3 regions of the Blautia difficilis genome follow, and region 1 is predicted to be linked to each of the others. Evidence: predicted binding sites of a transcription regulator. Region 1 holds the regulator's gene; each other region holds the start of a gene.
The links. Region 1 encodes HrcA, which represses chaperone genes, less so after heat shock. Its sites were predicted from a motif close to TGTTAGCACTCNNNNNNNNNGAGTGCTAACA; they were not measured.
Positions count from the first base shown of each region.

Region 2: clpB (ATP-dependent chaperone ClpB) is a predicted target of HrcA. The motif match lies at 1,862-1,892, and genes of this name have one in related genera.
Region 3: groES (co-chaperone GroES) is a predicted target of HrcA. The motif match lies at 1,898-1,928, and genes of this name have one in related genera.

Region 1 covers NZ_JACOQG010000012.1:87,848-91,109, forward strand. The annotation lists gene dnaK (molecular chaperone DnaK) at 1-129, opposite strand, end outside; gene grpE (nucleotide exchange factor GrpE) at 190-831, opposite strand; gene hrcA (heat-inducible transcriptional repressor HrcA) at 849-1,889, opposite strand; gene uvrB (excinuclease ABC subunit UvrB) at 2,461-3,262, opposite strand, start outside.
Region 2 covers NZ_JACOQG010000009.1:77,798-81,059, reverse strand. The annotation lists gene clpB (ATP-dependent chaperone ClpB) at 1-1,774, opposite strand, end outside; gene H8Z82_RS07670 (helix-turn-helix domain-containing protein) at 1,974-2,534, shown strand; gene H8Z82_RS07665 (SIR2 family NAD-dependent protein deacylase) at 2,692-3,262, opposite strand, start outside.
Region 3 covers NZ_JACOQG010000017.1:46,721-49,982, reverse strand. The annotation lists gene groL (chaperonin GroEL) at 1-1,471, opposite strand, end outside; gene groES (co-chaperone GroES) at 1,501-1,785, opposite strand; gene codY (GTP-sensing pleiotropic transcriptional regulator CodY) at 2,203-2,988, opposite strand.

The DNA of each region.
Region 1 (3,262 bases):
TGTGAAAGCAACAACGGATGGTGTTGTTCTTGCGCCTTCTGTATTAGCGATAACTGTTGGCTGTCCACCTTCCATTACGGCTACACAGCTGTTTGTTGTACCTAAGTCAATACCAATGATTTTTCCCATAATCTTGTTCCTCCTGTTTATTTTCAACTAGATTTGATATATTCTATATTTTCATGTAAATTAGTTGGCTACTTTTACCATACTGTGGCGGACTACGAAATCCTTGTAGGTGTAACCCTTCTGGAATTCTTCTACCACAATATTCTCACCGGCTTCTTCGTCCTCCACATGCATCACTGCGTTGTGGAAGTTCGGATCAAATTCCTTACCCACTGCTTCAATCGGTTTCACGCCCAACTCATCTAATGTTGTGATCAGCTGTTTGTAGATCATCTTCATGCCATCTGCAAAAGAATCTCCTTCAGGTGCCTGTGCAAGACCTCTCTCGAAGTTATCCACAACCGGAAGCATTTTCTCAACAATATCCTTGGCTCCGATGATATACATGCTGGATTTCTCTTTCTCCGTTCTCTTACGGAAGTTATCGAACTCAGCCATGTTTCGTTTCAGTCTGTCTGTAAGTTCTTCGATCTGCTGTTCAAATTTATCTTTTTCTTTTTTCTTCTTACCGAAGAAAGAAGTTTTTGATTTGCTGTCTTTATCATCCTGGGAGGTTTCTTCCTCGCCATCCTCTACAGGAATCTCTTCAGTTTCAGCTTCACCGTTTTCTACAACCTCAGGTTCATTTTCAACAGTTTCTTCTGTTACAGGAGTCTCTGTTGTCTCTTCTTCCTGGGCTGTGTTCTTTGTTTCTTCTGACACTCTCTATTACCGCCTTTCTAACTCTCTTTCTTAATCAGTTCGTCCAGCTGGACTTTCAAAGCCTTCAGGCTGTCAACTACATTTGCGTAATCCATACGCTTGGGACCGATGATACCGATGGTACCATGCATTCCTTCTCCAAGTTCGTAAGTGGCTGTGACCACACTGCAGTCTTTCATGGTCTGCACCGGCATCTCATCACCAATGTACACCTGAATTCCTGTATTCTCAGTATCAGACATTCTCTCTTTTACCAGGTCTACCAGATCCTGCTTCTCTTCAAATGCTGAAATCAGTCCACTCGCTTTACTTGTATCTGCAAGCTCCGGATACTTAAAAATGTTGGTTGCTCCTGAAGTATATATCTGCATATCATCTTCGTCTACCTGGATGGTATCTGCTACTGCATCAAGGACTGTGCCAACCACAGAGCCATGTACACCTGCCTGTTCTTTCAGGCGGGCAATCATTCCCAGGTTGATGTCCTGAATAGGCACACCATTTAAGTTGGTGTTAAGAAGAAGATTTAATTTCAGGATTGTCTGATCGTCCATCTCCTCATCCAGATTGATGATCTGGTTTCGGATGACATTGTTATCACTCACTACTACTGCCACAAGCTGAAGTGGTGTCACGCGGGAAAGCTGGATGAATTTAATCTTGCTTCCGCTGTACTGTGGAACAGAAATCATAGTTGCATAGTTGGTATTGGAGGCAAGTACCTTTGCCACCTGTTTCAGCATTTTATCCAGTTTATCAGTTTTCTCTATCATGAGATCCTTGATTTCCTGAACCTCTGATTCCTTTTCTTTCATCAGCTCGTCTACGTAGAGGCGATAACCTTTATCAGAAGGAATTCTTCCGGCTGAGGTGTGGGGCTGTACGATATATCCCATATCTGTCAGGTCTGACATCTCATTCCGGATGGTGGCAGAGCTTACATTTAAATCTGCAAACTTGGAAATGGTCCGGGAACCCACCGGTTCGCCTGTTTCCATGTAGGTTTTGATGATGGCTTTTAGTATTTTCTTTTTACGATCATCTAATTCCTGATCCATGAAGTTCCACTCCTTTACTGCCTTTGTTTTTGGTTTGTTAGCACTCATGTTTTAGGAGTGCTAACACCTTATGCTCATAAGATAGCACTCTTGATTTGGTTTGTCAATATTATTTTGTGAATTTTTTGTTATTTTATGAACAATGGGAATTATTAAGATTATGTTATAGAAAGGGACGCGGGGAGAAAGTATTGATATTGTGTGCGGTTTCGGACGCTAAGAGATACTAAGTCTGCAGAAATCTGCTAAAGGCATGAGCCGGCTTGTCAAACTCGCTCCGTCGCAGACTCCGCTCAGACAGGTGATGCAGCCGGCTCATAACGCAGATTTCTGCGGACTAAGTATCTCTAAGCATCCTGCAAATGCACACAATATCAATACTTTCTCCCCGCTGACTGTTCAGGACGATGATCATATAGGCGGGGCTCTCGCCTGAAAGGCGAATCGCCTTTTCTAGTGCATCGAAAATTAAGTTTCTGCTATATTGGCGCAGATGAAAAATCAGACAAGTCAATATAGCAGTTACTTAATATTCGCTGTACTAGTGCAGGTATAAAAACTCGGTATAGCATTATTTGTCTAAAGTATCCAGTTTTTTTTTCAGGTCGATCATTTTATCGCGGAGTTCGGCGGCCTGTTCGAAGTTGAGGTCTGCGGCTGCGGCGCGCATTTGTTTTTCTACCTGGGCGATGAGTTTGGTGAGTTCTTTGCGGGTCATGGACTCTGGGTCTTTCTGGAGTCGGACTTCAGTTTCGGCTACTGCTTTGGATACGGCGATGAGGTCGCGGACTGCTTTTTTGATAGTGGTCGGAGTGATTCCATGTTCTTTGTTGTAGGCTTCCTGGATGGTTCGACGGCGGTTGGTTTCGGTGATGGCTTTGTGCATGGAATCGGTCATGTTGTCTGCGTACATGATTACATGGCCTTCACTGTTTCGGGCAGCTCGTCCGATGGTCTGGATGAGGGAGGTTTCGGAACGGAGGAAGCCTTCTTTGTCTGCATCCAGGATTGCTACCAGGGTGATTTCCGGGATGTCCAGACCTTCCCTGAGGAGGTTGATTCCTACCAGTACATCAAAGACATCCAGGCGCATATCGCGGATGATGCGGGCACGCTCTAAGGTATCGATATCGGAATGGAGATAGCGGACCCGGATTCCTACTTCTTTCATATATTCTGTCAGGTCTTCTGCCATTCGTTTGGTGAGGGTTGTGATCAGGATTTTGTGTTTCTTTGACACTTCTTTGTTTACTTCCCCTATCAGGTCGTCAATCTGTCCTTCAATGTGGCGGACTTCTACTTTCGGATCCAGAAGTCCGGTTGGACGGATGATCTGTTCTGCACGGAGGAGTTCATGATCATACTCATATTGT
Region 2 (3,262 bases), on a different contig from region 1:
TGATGCCGGCTTTAGAACGAAGGATTGCATCTGTAACCCTCTTCACACCTTCATCCTGGCCTACAACTCTCTTATGAAGCTGATCTTCCAGAGTAAGGAGTTTCGCTCTCTCGCCTTCTGTCAGTCTTGTTACAGGAATACCAGTCCATCTGGAAATGATCCTTGCGATCTCATCATCAGTAACTGCCTCATGTACCAGACTTCTGTCACTTTCTTTGACACTCTTTTCTTCGATTTCCAACTGCTGCTGTAATTTCGGAAGTTCACCGTACTGTAACTGTGCAGCCTTCTCCAGATCATAATTCTGTTTTGCTTTCTGGATCTGCTTATTCACATCCTCAATCTGCTCACGAAGCTTCTGTAATTTCTCTACAGAATGCTTCTCATTATCCCACTGTGCTTTCTGGGTATTAAAGGTATCACGAAGCTCTGCCAGCTCCTTCTGAAGTGTTTCCAGACGTTCCTTACTCAGGTTATCTGTCTCTTTCTTCAGTGCAGATTCCTCGATCTCCAGCTGCATGATCTTACGGCGCTGTTCATCCAGCTCTGAAGGCATGGAGTCCAGCTCTGTCTTGATCAGGGCACAGGCCTCATCCACCAGGTCAATAGCCTTATCAGGAAGAAAACGGTCTGTGATATATCTATGTGAAAGTGTAGCTGCTGCAACCAGCGCACTGTCTGTGATCTTAACACCATGGAAGACCTCATATCTCTCCTTCAGACCACGAAGGATGGAAATGGTATCCTCCACTGTAGGTTCATCTACCATAACAGGCTGGAAACGACGTTCCAGAGCGGCATCTTTCTCAATATACTGACGGTACTCATCCAGAGTTGTGGCACCGATACAGTGAAGCTCACCTCTGGCAAGCATAGGCTTCAGCATATTGCTTGCATCCATGGCTCCGTCAGTCTTACCTGCACCGACGATCAGATGTAACTCATCAATGAAAAGAATGATGTTTCCTTCACTCTTCTTTACTTCTTCAAGGACTGCTTTCAGACGTTCCTCAAACTCACCTCTGTATTTGGCACCTGCTACCAGAGCACCCATGTCCAGGGCAAAAATCTTCTTATCCTTCAGACCTTCCGGCACATCCTCTGCCACGATTCGCTGTGCAAGGCCCTCGATTGCTGCAGTCTTACCTACACCAGGCTCACCGATAAGTACAGGATTGTTCTTGGTCTTACGGGAAAGGATTCTGATGATATTACGGATTTCCTCATCACGTCCGATCACAGGATCCAGCTTCTGGTTACGTGCCTTTTCAACTAAATCCTCACCATATTTATTCAAAGTATCATAAGTAGCTTCCGGATTGTCACTGACTACACGCTGATTGCCTCGTACTGTAGAAAGTGCCTGCAGGAAACGTTCCTTAGTAATACCAAATTCCTGAAACAGCTTCTTCATGCTTGGACTTGGATATCTTAATAAAGCAAGGAAGAGATGCTCTACAGAGACATATTCATCTCCCATTGCCTTGGCTTCATCCTCTGCACTGACCAGAGCCTTGTTCAGATACTGTCCGAAACGAAGCTCACCGCCGGATACCTTAACCTTAGCATCCAGTGCCTGATTCAGAGAATTTCTGAAATAATCTTTATCTATCTCCATCTTCTCGATCAGTTTAAGAATCAGGCTGTCTTCCTGTTCCAACAGAGCATATAAAAGATGCTCCTCTTCAATCTCCTGGTTGCCAAACTGATAAGCAACCTTCTCCAGATCCTGGACAGCCTGTACGGATTTCTGTGTGAATTTACTGATATTCATAGGCTAACCCTCCTCTTATATGAGAAATATCTCTCCCGAAGGAGAAATATGTTGTTTTCTTTGTTCTGCATGTAATATAACATATGTTATTAGCACTGTCAAGAGGTGAGTGCTAATTCTTTTGTGAAGAATTTGTTAACGCTACGAACCATCGCTGATAGTACAATAGAATTATCAAATAGAAAGCAGGAAATCTGATATGACGATTGGTGATAAAATAAAAAAAATCCGGACATTCCGGAATATGACACAGGCAGAACTCGGTGCAGCTCTCGGTTGGGGCGACAAAGGTGCAAACCGTCTTGCTCAATACGAAACCAACTACCGGGTTCCCCGTAAAGATCTGGTTACAGAAATGGCTAAGATTCTGGATGTGAATCCACTGACACTGCATGAACCAACTACAATGAATGCTTCTGAACTGATGGAAATTTTGTTCTGGATTGATGAATTTAATCCCGGCATGATCAATCTTTTTCAACTAGAAACTTATCCAGGCGAAAAATCAAATTCCAATGACGATACCTCTAGACTCTACCACAATTCCGATAGTTGGCCTGCTCATCCACCTGTTGGCATGTGGTTTAATTATGGGATTCTTCATGATTTTTTGAAAGAATGGACAATTAGAAAAGAAGAACTGAAATCCGGCGAGATTACCCAAGATGAATATTTTAAATGGAAAATCAACTGGCCACAGACCTGTGATGATTATAGAAAACGAAAACCGTCAAAGCAGTGGCGATGCTCAAACGAATAGAATTTAGCGAAACTTAGCAAAACTTAAATTTATTATATTTTTCTCTTTAACTAATGGAAAAGGCACTGAAAAGCCAATATTTCTACGGTTTTCAGTGCCTTTTTTGCATTGTCCATTCAGAAAAATTAATTGCCCAAATAGAAATATATAAACAACCCTATAGGTTCTCTCTTGCCAGACATATTTCTTTCAGCGCTTCCCCAATATCTCCATCTACCCCGATTGACTTTCCGGCAATTGCTGAAGGAATATAGACTTCTCCTTTATTGAAGGTGATATAAACTGCTTCAGGTTCAGAAGCAGCAAGGCTCATGAAAGGCTCTTTGATCATACGGTTTCGCCATCCCACGCCCAATTCCAGGATCGCTAGTCTTTTACCATGATATTTCTTAATAAAGTTCTGATAGTCTTGCATTTTCTTTTGGAACTGTTCGGTCTGAAAGAATGCATTGCTGTTTGCCATATTGACCGTAACTGGCCCTCCACAGCAGAAACAGCAGGGGACCAGTTCTGAGGGGATCTGTCCGTTTTTTTCAGCTTTCGCCATTTTGAGAATTTCATTCTGGTTTTCGTAAGGATCTGTTCCGCATCCATTCTGGCACCGGGACTGGGTGAGACGGCCTTCCATCTCAAAGACTTTATCCCTGTCAAATCCTGCAGGCACGAAATGGTCCTCGCCATTGGAGGTCACAATAAAATAATCTTTGGAACCAACCAGACGATACAGA
Region 3 (3,262 bases), on a different contig from region 1:
CTTCGCCTACCATGTCTACATATTTCTCATTAAGAGCATCGAAACCGATTCCTGGTTCAGATTCTCTTACTTTATTAATGATTACAGAGCCTTCCAGTCCTGCATTTGCTGCAATACGGAACAGAGGAGCTTCCAGAGCTTTCAGGATAATGTTTGCACCTGTCTTTTCATCACCTTCCAGAGTTGCTGCAAGTTTTGCAACTTCTTTGGATGCGTGGATGTAAGCAGATCCGCCACCTGCAATGATACCTTCTTCTACTGCTGCTCTTGTAGCTGCAAGAGCATCTTCCAGACGAAGCTTAGCTTCTTTCATTTCTGTCTCAGTGGAAGCACCAACACGGATAACAGCTACGCCGCCAGCCAGTTTTGCAAGTCTTTCCTGTAATTTTTCTTTATCAAATTCAGATTTTGTTTCTTCGATCTGTCCACGGATCTGTGCAACACGGTTTGCGATTGCTTCTTTGTCGCCCATACCATCAACGATAACTGTATTTTCTTTTGCAACTTTAACAGATTTTGCACGTCCTAACTGAGCCATTGTTGTCTCTTTCAGTTCAAGACCAAGTTCTTCGGAGATTACCTGTCCGCCTGTAAGGATTGCGATATCCTGAAGCATTTCTTTTCTTCTGTCGCCATATCCAGGAGCTTTTACAGCTACTACCTGGAAGGTTCCTCTTAATTTGTTTACAATAAGAGTTGTAAGAGCTTCACCTTCTACATCCTCAGCGATGATGAGAAGTTTTGCACCTGCCTGAACAACCTGCTCCAGTAACGGAAGGATTTCCTGGATATTGCTGATCTTTTTGTCTGTGATCAGGATATATGGATCTTCCAGATTTGCTTCCATTTTTTCCATATCTGTTGACATATATGCAGATACATATCCACGATCGAACTGCATACCTTCTACAAGGTCAAGTTCTGTGTGCATTGTCTTGGATTCTTCTACTGTGATAACACCGTCTTTGGAAACTTTTTCCATGGCGTCTGCTACTAACTGTCCAACTGTTTCATCGCTTGCAGAAATAGATGCAACGTTTGCGATCTGTTTCTTTCCGCTGATTGTCTGGCTCATATTTTTGATTGCTTCTACAGCTGTATCTGTAGCTTTCTTCATACCTTTTCTCAGGATGATCGGGTTTGCACCTGCAGCAAGGTTTCTCATTCCTTCATGAACCATAGCCTGTGCAAGAACAGTAGCTGTTGTTGTACCATCACCTGCTACATCGTTTGTTTTGGATGCAACTTCTTTGATCAGCTGTGCACCCATGTTTTCGAATCCGTCTTCCAGTTCGATTTCTTTTGCGATTGTAACACCATCGTTTGTGATAAGCGGAGCACCGTATGGTTTATCAAGAACTACGTTTCTTCCTTTCGGTCCTAATGTTACTCTTACTGTATCAGCTAATTTATTTACACCAGCTTCAAGAGCTGCTCTGGCTTCTGCGCCGAATTTAATTTCTTTTGCCATGATAATATGACCTCCTGTTTAAACTCTGATTATTTAACAATTGCAAGAATATCATTCTGTTTTACAATGATATACTCTGTTCCATCCATTTTTACTTCTGTTCCTGAATATTTGGAGTAGATAACTTTATCACCTACAACTACTTCCATTTTTACTTCTTTGCCATCAACAACTCCGCCAGGTCCTACAGCTACAACTTCAGCCTGCTGTGGTTTCTCCTGTGCCTGTCCCGGAAGAACGATTCCGGATTTTGTTGTCTCTTCTGCTTCAACCTGTTTTAATACAACTCTGTCACCTAAAGGTACTAATGTCATGATCTATGTCCTCCTTTATTCTCCAACTAAAACATTCCTGTTACCGTACCTTTTTTGTTATTGCAAAATATCCGGTAACTGTCTCGGCGCCTTGTCAGATTCTGCCGATTTCTGCTAGCACTCATTTACTTCGAGTGCTAATCACTGTCCATATAATATTGAAAACAAGTAAAATTAGCAACTTCACTGAGTATTATATAATTCAATATATACTCTCTTTTTCTAATTTATACTCTCTTTTTCTTTCTTTTTCTCAATTTCCAAATTATTTTATCCAAATGGGGAAAATCGCCTGCCAGGTTTGCGATGGTATAACTGATATACAATGATAAAGACTGCCCTCTATCCCATATTGTCTAAGGATAAAAGGCAGTCTTAAAACTTAACATTTATTCTCTTCCGGCTTATCTGATGCCATCAGCCTTTCTTGTTTCTCTGAGCCTTGATCTCCTCCAGCTCATCAAAGATCACCTCATTGAGAACCTTTATATAGGTTCCCTTCATACCTGAGGATCTAGATTCGATCACACCTGCACTTTCAAATTTTCTGAGAGCATTAACGATCACAGACCTTGTGATTCCCACCCGGTCAGCAATCTTGCTGGCTACCAGGATTCCCTCATCTCCGTCAAGCTCATCAAAAATATGGATAATCGCCTCCAGTTCTGAGAAGGACAAGGTATTAAATGCAGATTTCACAACCTGCTGTTTTCTGTCTTCCTCTGCGTTCTCCTCATGAACTGCACGCATCATCTCCAGTCCTACGACCGTGGTACCGTACTCACTGACAATGATATCCTCAATATCATAAGGTCTGTCAAATCGATACATAAATACAGTTCCCAGACGCTCACCTGCAATATCAATAGGATTAATAATCCCCTGATAGCTATTTGACACATGTTCAAAACCAAGTGTCTGCAGATTTACATTCTCTTTCGTTGATAAAACTCCCAGAAATCTCTCATTTAATAAAGTATCTACATATCCACCGACCTTATCCTCTATCAGTTCAGTAATCTCATCAACACCCGGACACAAACTGACGCCCAGAACCTTACCTTTCTTACTGAGTACCAGAATATTGGAACTCAAGGTCTCCATCAGTACCTGACAGATATCATTGAACACCACCTTGCTAGAGCTGCTGTTGTGCAGAAGCTTATTGATCTTTCTTGTTTTATCCAGCAACTGAACGCTCATATTGTCCTCCTTTCGCCTTTGTTATGGTTAATCATATATTTATAGTCTAATACTACACGTTTTGATTGAAAATTACAAGATAAATTTTACTATTTTTCATTTTATTTTTGCTTTTCTGAAAATAGATTTCTTTTCCAAATATTATTCAACAAATACATTTTCCCCGATGGTATAGATTTTCTGATATTAAAGTTAAAAAGCGCAAAAAAACAGAATTCTGCTGATTTACAGAATCCTGTTTCCTAAGCTTTCTTTTTTACAGATCACTCTCTTT